2 regions of the Streptomyces sp. NPDC029169 genome follow, and region 2 is predicted to be linked to the other one. Evidence: predicted binding sites of a transcription regulator. Region 2 holds the regulator's gene; the other holds the start of a gene.
What was found. Region 2 encodes HrcA, which represses chaperone genes, less so after heat shock. Its sites were predicted from a motif close to TTNGCACTCNGNNNNNCNGAGTGCNAA; they were not measured.
Positions count from the first base shown of each region.

Region 1: a site for HrcA is predicted at 1,778-1,804, ahead of groL (chaperonin GroEL). Genes of this name have one in related genera too.

Region 1 covers NZ_JBVHXA010000002.1:456,976-463,444, forward strand. The annotation lists gene groL (chaperonin GroEL) at 21-1,649, opposite strand; gene ACZ4VI_RS05895 (cold-shock protein) at 1,973-2,176, opposite strand; gene ACZ4VI_RS05900 (MoaD/ThiS family protein) at 2,595-2,873, opposite strand; gene thrC (threonine synthase) at 2,886-4,205, opposite strand; SAM riboswitch class I at 4,199-4,351, opposite strand; gene ACZ4VI_RS05910 (glucosyl-3-phosphoglycerate synthase) at 4,472-5,413, shown strand; gene ACZ4VI_RS05915 (hypothetical protein) at 5,452-5,748, shown strand; gene ACZ4VI_RS05920 (alpha,alpha-trehalose-phosphate synthase (UDP-forming)) at 5,814-6,469, shown strand, end outside.
Region 2 covers NZ_JBVHXA010000005.1:326,480-332,948, reverse strand. The annotation lists gene hemW (radical SAM family heme chaperone HemW) at 1-1,157, shown strand, start outside; gene ACZ4VI_RS12880 (DUF3097 domain-containing protein) at 1,184-1,984, opposite strand; gene ACZ4VI_RS12875 (MBL fold metallo-hydrolase) at 1,995-2,717, opposite strand; gene hrcA (heat-inducible transcriptional repressor HrcA) at 2,869-3,888, shown strand; gene dnaJ (molecular chaperone DnaJ) at 3,889-5,028, shown strand; gene ACZ4VI_RS12860 (nitronate monooxygenase) at 5,235-6,311, shown strand; gene ACZ4VI_RS12855 (16S rRNA (uracil(1498)-N(3))-methyltransferase) at 6,308-6,469, shown strand, end outside.

The DNA of each region.
Region 1 (6,469 bases), on a different contig from region 2:
AAGAACTACCGAGCCGAGGCTCAGAAGTCCATGTCACCGCCCGGCATGCCGCCGCCGGCCGCCGCGGCGGCCTTCTCCGGCTTGTCGGCGATGACGGCCTCGGTGGTCAGGAACAGCGCGGCGATGGAGGCCGCGTTCTGCAGGGCAGAGCGCGTCACCTTCGCCGGGTCGATGATGCCCTCGGCGATGAGGTCCACGTACTCGTTGGTCGCGGCGTTCAGGCCGTGGCCGACGGGCAGGTTGCGGACCTTCTCCGCCACGACGCCGCCCTCGAGGCCGGCGTTGACGGCGATCTGCTTCAGCGGGGCCTCGAGCGCCAGCTTGACGATGTTGGCACCGGTGGCCTCGTCGCCCGTCAGGTCCGCCTCGAGCTTCTCGAAGACGTTGGAGGCCTGGAGCAGGGCCACGCCACCACCGGCGACGATGCCCTCCTCGACGGCCGCCTTCGCGTTGCGAACGGCGTCCTCGATGCGGTGCTTGCGCTCCTTGAGCTCGACCTCGGTCGCGGCACCGGCCTTGATGACCGCAACACCGCCGGCGAGCTTCGCCAGGCGCTCCTGCAGCTTCTCGCGGTCGTAGTCGCTGTCCGAGTTCTCGATCTCGGCGCGGATCTGGTTGACGCGACCGGCGACCTGGTCGCTGTCACCGGCACCGTCGACGATCGTGGTCTCGTCCTTGGTGATGACGACCTTGCGGGCGCGGCCCAGCAGGTCCAGGCCGGCGTTCTCGAGCTTGAGGCCGACCTCCTCGGAGATGACCGTGCCGCCCGTGAGGATGGCGATGTCGTTCAGCATGGCCTTGCGGCGGTCGCCGAAGCCCGGGGCCTTGACCGCGACGGACTTGAAGGTGCCGCGGATCTTGTTGACGACCAGGGTCGACAGGGCCTCGCCCTCGACGTCCTCGGCGATGATCAGCAGCGGCTTGCCCGACTGCATGACCTTCTCCAGGAGCGGAAGCAGGTCCTTCACGGAGGAGATCTTGGAGTTGACGATCAGGATGTACGGGTCGTCCAGGGACGCCTCCATACGCTCCATGTCGGTGGCGAAGTACGCCGAGATGTAGCCCTTGTCGAAGCGCATACCCTCGGTGAGCTCCAGCTCCAGACCGAAGGTCTGGGACTCCTCGACGGTGATGACGCCTTCCTTGCCGACCTTGTCCATCGCCTCGGCGATGAGCTCGCCGATCTGGGTGTCGGCGGCGGAGATGGAGGCCGTGGAAGCGATCTGCTCCTTGGTCTCGACATCCTTCGCCTGCTCGAGCAGGGCGCCGGAGACGGCCTCGACGGCCTTCTCGATGCCGCGCTTGAGGGCCATCGGGTTGGCGCCGGCCGCCACGTTGCGCAGGCCCTCGCGGACGAGCGCCTGGGCGAGGACGGTCGCGGTGGTCGTACCGTCACCGGCGACGTCGTCCGTCTTCTTGGCGACTTCCTTGACCAGCTCGGCGCCGATCTTCTCGTACGGGTCCTCGAGCTCGATCTCCTTGGCGATGGACACACCATCGTTGGTGATCGTGGGGGCGCCCCACTTCTTCTCGAGGACGACGTTCCGGCCCTTGGGGCCAAGGGTGACCTTGACGGCGTCGGCGAGCTGGTTCATCCCGCGCTCGAGACCGCGCCGTGCCTCCTCGTCGAACGCGATGATCTTGGCCATGTGAAGTGGTCCTCCCGGACATGGGGTGGATAACGCTCCAGGACCGCGCCGACGCCCGCGACGGACGGCCTGCGCACCCGGCGGTTCCTTGCCCCACCTGGCCGCGGACCTCGTCTGCCCGATCCTCGTAAGCACTCTCACCTGCAGAGTGCTAACGCAATGATTAGCACTCGACCCATGCGAGTGCAAGCGACTCTCATGGATCGAGAGGGGCCCACGGAAGCACTCCGGACACGCACGAGGGGTCCGCATCCTGGTCAGGATGCGGACCCCTCGGCGATGAGAACGCGTGAGTGCGTACGTGGTGGCCGATCGCGCCGTGCTCAGACGGCGAGCTTGACCATGTCCGCCTGCGGACCCTTCTGGCCCTGCGAGATCTCGAACTCGACCCGCTGACCCTCTTCAAGGGTGCGGTAACCGTCCATCTGGATCGCGCTGTAGTGGACGAATACATCCGCACCACCGTCGACCGCGATGAAGCCGTAGCCCTTCTCCGCGTTGAACCACTTGACGGTGCCCTGAGCCATGCCTAACTCCCCTATTACTGGCCCTTGCGCGGGACCGCACTTCGCGGACCCGGGTCAGACCCTGCGCCGGAACGCGTCGACCGCGGCTGAATGTATCTGCCCAACTGCCCTCTGCAACAGGTCAATCGGACGAGAATTCTGGGCACGCCGTAAAGGAGAATTCAGGAGGATTGACTGAATTCCGGGGCAAGTCGGGCCCGGCAAAGCGTGCAGAAGGTACACAACACTCGAGCACTTTGGCTGCATCTTGTCGGATGCGGACGCATTCTCATATGCGCCTGGCATGAGCAGCGAAGGGAAGCCGGGGGGACTTCCCCAACTCTACCGCGCTCAACCATGCAGAATTGCCCCCTCCGCTTCTTGAAGCGTAGGGGGCAATTCGGTTGCGCCGGGTAAGGCGAAGGCTCTCAGGGGGCGCTCAGCAGCCGCCCGCGACCGCCGGGATGATCGAGACGCCCGCGCCGTCCGGCGTCGCCGTCTCCAGGCCCTGCTCGAAGCGGACGTCGTCGTCGTTGACGTACACGTTCACGAAGCGGCGCAGCTTGCCCTGGTCGTCCAGGACGCGGGCCGCGATGCCCGTGTGGTTCTTCTCCAGGTCGGCGATGACCTCGGAGAGCGTGGCGCCCTCCGCCAGGACCTCGGCCTGGCCGCCCGTGTAGGTGCGCAGGATGGTGGGGATGCGGACCTTGACGCTCATGTCACTTACCTTTCAGTGGGCGAGGCCGGCGTCGCGGAACGCGTCCAGGCTCGGGGGGATCGTGGCGGTCGCCTGCGAGGTGTCGGCCACCGCGTCCAGCGTCTTGAGGCCGTCGCCCGTGTTGAGCACGACCGTCGTGAGGGTCGGGTCGATGAGGCCGGCCTCGACCAGCTTCTTCGTCACGCCGACCGTCACCCCGCCCGCCGTCTCGGCGAAGATGCCCTCCGTGCGGGCCAGGATCTTGATCGCCTCGACGACCTGCTCGTCGTCGACGTCCTCCACCGCGCCGCCCGTGCGGCGCGCGATGTCGAGGACGTAGGGGCCGTCGGCCGGGTTGCCGATGGCGAGCGACTTGGCGATGGTGTTCGGCTTCTGGGGCCGTACGACGTCGTGACCGGCCTTGAAGGCCGCCGACACCGGCGAGCAGCCCTCGGCCTGGGCGCCGAAGATCTTGTACGGCTTGTCCTCGACCAGGCCGAGCTTGATGAGCTCCTGCAGACCCTTGTCGATCTTGGTGAGCTGCGAGCCGGAGGCGATCGGGATGACCAGCTGATCCGGGATCACCCAGCCCAGCTGCTCGCAGATCTCGTACGCGAGCGTCTTGGAGCCCTCGCCGTAGTACGGGCGCAGGTTGACGTTGACGAAGCCCCAGCCCTCGCCCAGCGGGTCGCCGATGAGCTCGGAGCAGAAGCGGTTGACGTCGTCGTAGTTGCCCTCGATGCCGACGAGGTCACCGCCGTAGACCGCGGCCATGACGACCTTGCCCTGCTCCAGGTCGTGCGGGATGAACACGCAGGAGCGGAAGCCGGCGCGGGCGGCCGCGGCGCCGACGGCGCCGGCCAGGTTGCCGGTGGAGGAGCAGGAGAGGGTGGTGAAGCCGAAGGCGCGGGCGGCCTCCAGGGCCTGGGCGACGACGCGGTCCTTGAAGGAGTGCGTCGGGTTGCCGGAGTCGTCCTTGACGAAGAGCTTGCCGGGCTCGACGCCCAGCTCGCGGGCGAGGTTGTCGGCCTGGACGAGCTTGGTCCAGCCGGGGTTCAGGTTCGGCTTCTCGGCGACGTCGGCCGGGACGGGCAGCAGCGGGGCGTAGCGCCAGATGTTGGCGGGACCGGCCTCGATCTGCTTGCGCAGCGCCTCGGGGTCGCCGAGCGGGAGGTCGTAGGCGACTTCGAGCGGGCCGAAACACAGCTCGCACGCGAAGATGGGACCGAGAGAGAACTTCTCACCGCATTCACGACAGGAAAGTCCGGAAGCCGGACCGAGGTCGACCGTCGGAGCGTCGGTGGCGGGGGAAACAGTCTGTACAGCCATGGAGGCGAGGCCCTTTCTCCTCATCTTTCCCATGACGAATGTCGCCATGAGACGGATTTGGCACCTTCCCTAGCCGGGAGCCTCGCTGCCGCGTGTGTCGCGGACGAGAACCGACTGGAGGGTTGCCGGGGCTTCAACGGGCCGTTTCCCTCTGCCCCTCTGGATGAGCGGTATTCGGTTGTAGGACGCGGGCGGCACCCCGACATGCATCGGGCATCCGCGTTGTTCAAGACTGTAACCGAAGGCATGGACGGTTGAGATGGCCGTCCGAACCGCGAGATGGAGATCACGTGCTGGAGGAAGTGGAGCGCTGGCTGGCCCGGCGGTCCTGGTCCGTGGCGGACCGTTCGCTCGACCGCATCCTGGCGGCGAAGCACGGGACGACGGTCAGTGTCGTCCTGCCGGCGCTGAACGAGGAGGCGACGGTCGGCGACATCGTCACCGTGATCCGCCGCGAGCTGATGACCGAGGCGGTCCCGCTCGTGGACGAGCTGGTGGTGATCGACTCCGGTTCCACCGACCGTACGGCGGAGGTCGCGGCGGCCGCCGGGGCGCGGGTCGTGGCGCGCGACGCGATCCTGCCCCGAATACCGGCCGTGCCCGGCAAGGGCGAGGTGCTGTGGCGGTCACTGATGGTGACCGAGGGGGACATCGTCTGCTTCGTCGACGCGGATCTGCGGGACTTCTCCGCGGACTTCGTCACCGGCATCGTCGGCCCGCTGCTCACCGACCCGGACGTCGACTTCGTGAAGGCGATGTACGACCGTCCGCTCGGTGACACCCCTGGTCAGGGCGGCCGGGTGACGGAGCTGGTGGCGCGGCCGCTGCTCAATCTGCACTGGCCGCAGCTGGCCGGCTTCGTGCAGCCGCTGGGCGGCGAGTACGCGGCGCGGCGCTCGCTCCTCGAGCGGCTGCCGTTCCCCGTCGGTTACGGAGTGGAGCTGGGCCTGCTCGTGGACGCTCTCCACACGGTCGGTCTGGACGCCCTCGCGCAGGTCGACGTCGGGGTGCGCAAGCACCGCCACCAGGACGGGCAGGCGCTCGGCCGGATGGCGGCGGCGATCTACCGGACGGCGCAGCTGCGGCTGTCCCGGGGCCATCTGGTGCGGCCCCGGCTGACGCAGTTCGAACGCTCCGAGACGGGCTTCACACCGCGGACGTACACCGTGGACACGGAGGAGCGGCCGCCGATGATCGACATCGCGGAGTACGCGCACCGCCGCGTGGCGTAACGCCGCATCATGATGCTTCTTACCTAAATTTCCGTTTCATGGGGTTCACCTATCGAATGACCACGCTGCTGGCGGTGCTCGGCCTCGCCGCGGCCGGACCGGCCGCGGCGGATGGGGAGGTCGCGGCCGGCCGGACGGCCACGATCACGTACGCGGTCACGGCCGACGCCCCGACGACCCACCCGCCGCGCCCCGCCCCACACGGCCCCGGCGGATCGATGGCGCAGACCGGCTCCCACGGCGAGCGGCTGTGGCTGCTCGGCGGCCTCGCGCTGGCCCTGGCGGGGACGGGCGCGGTGGCCAAGGCGGCACTGCGCGGACGCGGCGAGCACTGAGGCATGGATTCGCCACATTCGTATACGTACGTTTGAGCGTTTACGTGACGGGCTAGGTTCGCCACATGGCTTCTGTGCTCGTCGCGTCCAATCGGGGTCCGGTCTCGTACGCCCTCGCCGCCGACGGCACGCTCGATGCCCGGCGCGGCGGGGGCGGTCTCGTCTCCGCGCTGAGCGCCGTGCCCTCCGAGGGCGGTGTCTGGGTGTGCGCGGCGCTCGGGGACGGCGATCGCGTGGCGGTCCGGCGCGAGGTCGCCGAGCCCGGCGTACGGATGCTGGCTATCGAACCGGCGGTCTACGCCGACGCGTACAACGGGATCGCGAACTCGGTGCTGTGGTTCCTGCACCACCACCTGTGGGACGTGCCGCGCGAGCCGGTCTTCGACGGGGAGTTCCGGCGCCGGTGGGAGTCGTACCGCACCTACAACCGGGCCTTCACCGAGGAGCTGGCCGCCCAGGCGGACGAGGGTGCGGCCGTCCTGGTGCACGACTACCACCTGGCGCTGGTGCCGGGGCAGCTGCGGGAGCTGCGCCCGGACCTGCGTATCGCCCACATCACGCATACGCCGTGGGCGTCGCCGGACTACATGCGCATGCTTCCGGAGGACGTCCGCGAGGAGCTGCTCTGGGGGATGCTCGGCGCGGACGAGCTGGGTTTCCACACCTGGGAATGGGCGGAGTCGTTCGTCGCCGGCTCGCACATCGACAGCGCGAGTGGCAC
Region 2 (6,469 bases):
GGGAGCGACCGCTCGGGTTCTATCTGCACGTGCCGTACTGCGCCACGCGGTGCGGCTACTGCGACTTCAACACGTACACCGCGAGCGAGCTGCGCGGTGCCGGAGGCGTCCTCGCCTCCCGCGACAACTACGCCGGGCAGGTCGTCGAGGAGATACGCCTCGCCCGGAAGGTGCTCGGCGACGACCCGCGGCCGGTGCGGACGGTCTTCGTGGGCGGGGGCACGCCGACGCTGCTCGCCGCCGGGGATCTCGTACGGATGCTGGGGGCGATCCGGGACGAGTTCGGGCTCGCGGACGACGCCGAGGTGACGACGGAGGCGAATCCGGAGTCGGTGGATCCGGCGTACCTGGAGGAGCTGAGGGCGGGTGGCTTCAACCGGGTGTCGTTCGGCATGCAGAGCGCCCGGCAGCACGTCCTGAAGGTCCTCGACCGGACGCACACCCCCGGGCGGCCCGAGGCGTGCGTCGCGGAGGCGCGGGCGGCGGGCTTCGAGCACGTCAACCTCGACCTCATCTACGGGACGCCCGGGGAGTCGGACGACGACTGGCGGGCGTCGCTGGAGGCGGCGATCGGGGCGGGCCCGGACCATGTCAGCGCGTACGCGCTGATCGTGGAGGAGGGCACGCAGCTGGCGCGGCGGATCCGGCGCGGGGAGGTGCCGATGACGGACGACGACGTGCACGCCGACCGGTACCTGATAGCGGACTCCATCTTCGCGGAGGCCGGCTTCGAGTGGTACGAGGTGTCGAACTGGGCCACGTCCGAGGCGGGGCGGTGCCTGCACAACGAGCTGTACTGGCGCGGCGCGGACTGGTGGGGCGCGGGGCCGGGGGCTCATTCGCACGTGGGGGGTGTGCGGTGGTGGAACGTGAAGCATCCGGGGGCGTACGCGGCGGCGCTCTCCTCCGGCAGGTCCCCGGGCGCGGGGAGGGAGGTTCTCTCGGCGGAGGACCGGCGCGTGGAGCGTGTGCTCCTGGAGCTACGGCTCCGGGAGGGCGTCGAGCTGGGGCTGCTCAAGGCCGCGGGGCTTGCCGCGTCCCGGAGGGCCCTGGACGATGGACTCCTCGCGGCCGGGCCGTACGAGGCGGGGCGCGCGGTCCTGACCCTGCGGGGTCGCCTGCTCGCGGACGCGGTCGTCAGGGACCTGGTGGACTAAGGGGCAGGGCCTCGTGCAAGGGCCCCCTACGGTGCCGTCACGAAGTCGATCAGTTCTTCCACGCGGCCCAGCAGGGCCGGTTCCAGGTCCTTGTAGGTGTGGACCTTCGACAGGATGTGGTGCCAGGCCGCTCCCGTGTTCTCCGGCCAGCCCAGGGCGCGGCAGACGCCCGTTTTCCAGTCCTGGCCGTGGGGGACCGTCGGCCAGGACGGGATGCCCACGGAGGACGGCTTCACCGCCTCCCAGACGTCGATGTACGGGTGGCCGACGATCAGGACGTCCGGGGACGAGACCTGCGCCGCGATGCGGGACTCCTTCGAGCCGGGGACCAGGTGGTCGACCAGGATGCCCAGGCGCGCGTCCGCCGCCGGGGCGAAGTCCGCGACGATCGACGGGAGGTCGTCGATGCCCTCCAGGTACTCCACCACCACGCCCTCGATCCGCAGGTCGTCGCCCCAGACCCGCTCCACCAGCTCCGCGTCGTGCCGCCCCTCCACGTAGATCCGGCCCGCCCGCGCCACCCTCGCCCGCGCGCCGGGGACCGCGATCGAGCCCGAGGCCGTGCGATGCGACCGCGCGGGGCCGGCCACCGGGCGGGTCAGGGTGACCACACGGCCCTCCAGCAGGAAGCCCCTCGGTTCCAGCGGGAAGACCCGGTGCTTGCCGAAGCGGTCCTCCAGCGTCACCGTGCCCGCCTCGCAGCGGATCACCGCCCCGCAGAAGCCCGTCGAGACCTCCTCCACCACGAGGTCCACCTCCGCCGGCACCTCCGGCACGGGGGCGGATCGCTTCCACGGGGGCGTCAGGTCCGGGTTGTAGCTGCGCATTTGGGGGACGTTATGCGACGGAGAAGCGGCGTGCCAGTTCATCCCGTTGACGTCGTACGAACGCGACGTCCACGACCGCCCCGTGACCCGGCACGTACACCGCCTCCTCCCCGCCCAGACCGACGAGGCGGTCCAGCGCGTCCGGCCAGCGTGACGGCATCGCGTCCCGCCCCGCCTGCGGCTCGCCCGACTCCTCCACCAGGTCCCCGCAGAAGACCACCTCGGTCGCACCCGGCACCAGCAGCGCCAGATCGTGCGCCGTGTGCCCCGGGCCCACGTTCGCAAGGAGCACCTGCCGGCCGCCCAGGTCCAGCGTCCACTCCCCGGAGACCATGTGCTGCGGTGCCACCAGTGCGTCGGCCGCCTCCGCCGCCGCGAACGCGTCGACCCCGTGCCGTACCGCGTCCGCCATCAGCGAGCTCGCCTCCCGGCGCATCAGCGCGTCGACGCCCACCGCCCCGTACACCTCCGCGCCCTCGAACGCCGCCGTCCCCAGCACATGATCGAAGTGCGGGTGGCTCAGTGCGATGTGCGTCACGCTCCGGCCGCCCGTCAGCGCCTCGACCTGATCCCGCAGCTCCGCGCCCTCCCGGAGCGTGGAGCCCGTGTCGTACAGCAGCACCGCCTTCTCGCCCAGCACCAGGCCCACCGTGGCGTCCCAGCCCGGCAGCCGACGCCGCCCCACCCCGTCCGCGAGCCGCTCCCAGCCGAACTCTTCCCAAGTGACATCCATACCGCGACGCTAGCGGCTACCACCCCGCCTCCTTGCCAGGAGCGATGCCCGCCGCCGTACACTGGCCGGGGGATTCCTGGCACTCGGACAGGGCGAGTGCCAAAAGGGGAGCAACCGAAGCAACCCGATACGACAGCTGGAGGTGGGCGCGATGCTCAGCGAACGCAGGCTCGAGGTGCTGCGCGCCATCGTCCAGGACTATGTCGGGACGGAGGAGCCGGTCGGCTCCAAGGCGCTCACGGAGCGCCACAAGCTCGGCGTCTCGCCCGCCACCGTGCGCAACGACATGGCCGTCCTGGAGGACGAGGGCTACATCGCCCAGCCCCACACCAGCGCCGGCCGCATCCCGACGGACAAGGGCTACCGCCTGTTCGTCGACCGGCTCGCCGGCGTCAAGCCGCTGTCGACGCCGGAGCGGCGCGCGATCCACAACTTCCTCGACGGAGCCGTCGACCTCGACGACGTCGTCGGGCGCACGGTCCGGCTGCTCGCGCAGCTGACCCGGCAGGTCGCCGTCGTCCAGTACCCGTCGCTGACCCGCTCGACGGTCCGGCACGTGGAGCTGCTCGCGCTGGCCCCCGCCCGCCTGATGCTCGTGCTGATCACGGACACCGGCCGGGTCGAGCAGCGCGTGATCGACTGCCCGGCGCCGTTCGGCGAGACCTCCCTTGCGGACCTGCGGGCCCGGCTCAACAGCCGCGTGGTCGGCCGCCGTTTCGCGGACGTGCCGCAGCTGGTGCAGGATCTTCCGGAGTCGTTCGAGGAGACCGAGGACCGCGGCACGGTCTCGACGGTGCTCGCGACCCTGCTCGAAACCCTGGTGGAGGAGCACGAGGAGCGGCTGATGATCGGCGGCACCGCCAATCTCACCCGCTTCGGCCATGACTTCCCCCTCACGATCCGGCCTGTGCTTGAGGCGCTCGAGGAGCAGGTCGTGCTCCTCAAGCTGCTCGGCGAGGCCAAGGACTCGGGCATGACCGTACGGATCGGGCACGAGAACGCCCACGAAGGGCTCACCTCCACGTCCGTCGTCGCGGTCGGCTACGGTTCGGGCGACGAGGCAGTCGCCAAACTCGGCGTGGTCGGACCGACCCGCATGGACTACCCCGGAACGATGGGAGCGGTACGCGCAGTGGCACGTTACGTCGGACAGATCCTGGCGGAGTCGTAAGTGGCCACGGACTACTACGCCACGCTTGGCGTGCGCCGCGACGCGTCCCAGGACGAGATCAAGAAGGCATTCCGGCGGCTCGCGCGCGAGCTGCACCCGGATGTGAATCCCGATCCGAAGACGCAGGAGCGGTTCAAGGAGATCAACGCCGCGTACGAGGTGTTGTCGGACCCGCAGAAGAAGCAGGTCTACGACCTCGGCGGCGACCCGCTGTCCGCCTCGGGCGGTGGCGGCGGGGCCGGCGGCTTCGGCGCGGGCGGCTTCGGGAACTTCTCGGACATCATGGACGCGTTCTTCGGTACGGCGTCGCAGCGCGGGCCGCGCTCGCGCACCCGGCGCGGCCAGGACGCGATGATCCGGCTGGACATCGACCTCAACGAGGCCGCCTTCGGCACGACCAAGGACATCCAGGTCGACACGGCCGTCGTCTGTACGACGTGTTCGGGTGAGGGCGCCGCGCCCGGCACCTCCGCGCAGACCTGTGACATGTGCCGCGGTCGCGGTGAGGTTTCGCAGGTCACGCGGTCCTTCCTGGGCCAGGTCATGACCTCCCGCCCCTGCCCCCAGTGCCAGGGCTTCGGCACCGTCGTCCCGACCCCGTGCCCCGAGTGCGCGGGCGACGGCCGGGTCCGGTCCCGTCGTACGCTCACGGTCAAGATCCCGGCCGGTGTGGACAACGGGACGCGCATCCAGCTCGCGGGCGAGGGCGAGGTCGGCCCGGGCGGCGGCCCGGCCGGCGACCTGTACGTCGAGATCCACGAGGTCCCGCACGAGGTCTTCCAGCGGCGGGGCGACGACCTGCACTGCACGGTCACCATCCCGATGACGGCGGGCGCGCTCGGCACGAAGGTGCCGCTGCAGACGCTCGACGGGCTCGAGGAGGTCGACATCCGCCCGGGCACGCAGTCCGGCCAGTCGATCCCGCTGCACGGGCGCGGCATCACGCACCTGCGCGGCGGCGGGCGCGGCGACCTGATCGTGCACGTCGAGGTGACGACGCCGTCGAAGCTCGACGCCGAGCAGGAGCGGCTCCTGCGCGAACTGGCGAAGCTGCGCGGCGAGGAGCGGCCGACCGGTCAGTTCCAGCCGGGGCAGCAGGGGCTGTTCTCGCGCTTGAAGGACGCGTTCAACGGCCGGTAGGCGCATGACTGCCGGGGGTCCGGGGGTTGGCCCCCGGGTTGGCACAGTCAGCCGGGGCAGCAGGGGCTGTTCTCGCGGCTGAAGGACGCCTTCAACGGCCGGTAGGCCGACGGGCGTGTTCCCCGGCCAGTAGGCCGACGTTGTGCCTGGAAGGGCGGCATCCGCTGGGAGCGGGTGCCGCCCTTCCCGTATGACACGATGCCTGCATGTCCACCGCTCTGAACGGTCTCTCCCGATACCCGATCGTGCAGGCCCCCATGGCGGGTGGCGCGTCCTGTCCGCAGCTCGTCGGGGCCGTGTGCGAGGCCGGCGGGCTCGGGTTCCTCGCCGGGGGGTACAAGACCGCCGGCGGGCTGTACCAGGAGATCAAGCAGGTGCGCGGGCTGACCGGGCAGCCCTTCGGCGTCAACCTCTTCATGCCGCAGAGCGGACAGCCCGCCGACCCCGCCGCCGTCGGGGTGTACGGGCACCAGCTCGCCGGTGAGGCCACCTGGTACGAGACGCAGCTCGGCGACGCCGACCAGGGGCGCGACGACGCCTACGACGCCAAGCTCGCGATCCTGCTCGAGGATCCGGTCCCCGTCGTCTCCTTCACCTTCGGCTGCCCGGACCGGGACACGTTCGACGCGTTCGCCCGCGCCGGTACGTACACGATCGTCACCGTCACCTCCCCCGAAGAGGCCCAGGCCGCCCAGTGGGCCGGGGCCGACGCGGTCTGCGTGCAGGGCGTCGAGGCCGGCGGGCACCAGGGCACGCACCGCGACGACCCGGACGGCGCCCTCGCCGGGACCGGGCTCCTCACGCTCGTCACCCAGGTCCGGGAGACCGTGCAGCTGCCGATCGTCGCGACCGGCGGGATCATGCGCGGCGCGCAGATCGCCGCCGTCCTCGCCGCCGGGGCCGACGCCGCCCAGCTCGGCACCGCGTTCCTCGTCTGCCCCGAATCGGGCGCGCACGCGCTGCACAAGCAGGCCCTGACCAACCCCCTCTTCGTCCGCACCGAGCTCACCCGGGCCTTCTCCGGCCGCCCGGCGCGCGGGCTCGTCAACCGTTTCATGCGCGAGCACGGGCCGTACGCCCCCGCCGCCTACCCCGAGGTCCACCACCTCACCGCGCCCCTCCGCAAGGCCGCCGCCACCGCGGGCGACGCGCAGGGCATGGCCCTGTGGGCCGGCCAGGGGCACCGGCTGGCCCGCGAACTCCCGGCGGGGCAACTGGTCGAGGTGCTGGCCGCCGAACTCGACACCGCACTGACCGCGCAGGCCCACAGGAGCGCCTCATGACCGCACCCGTCTTCGTCGTCGAGGCCGTCCCCGGCACCGGCACCTTCCTCCTCGACGGCCCCGAGGGCCGCCACGCCGTCTCCGTGAAGCGGCTGCGCGCGGGGGAGGAGCTCGTGCTCACGGACGGGCGCGGAGCGTGGGCCGACTGCGTCGTGCTC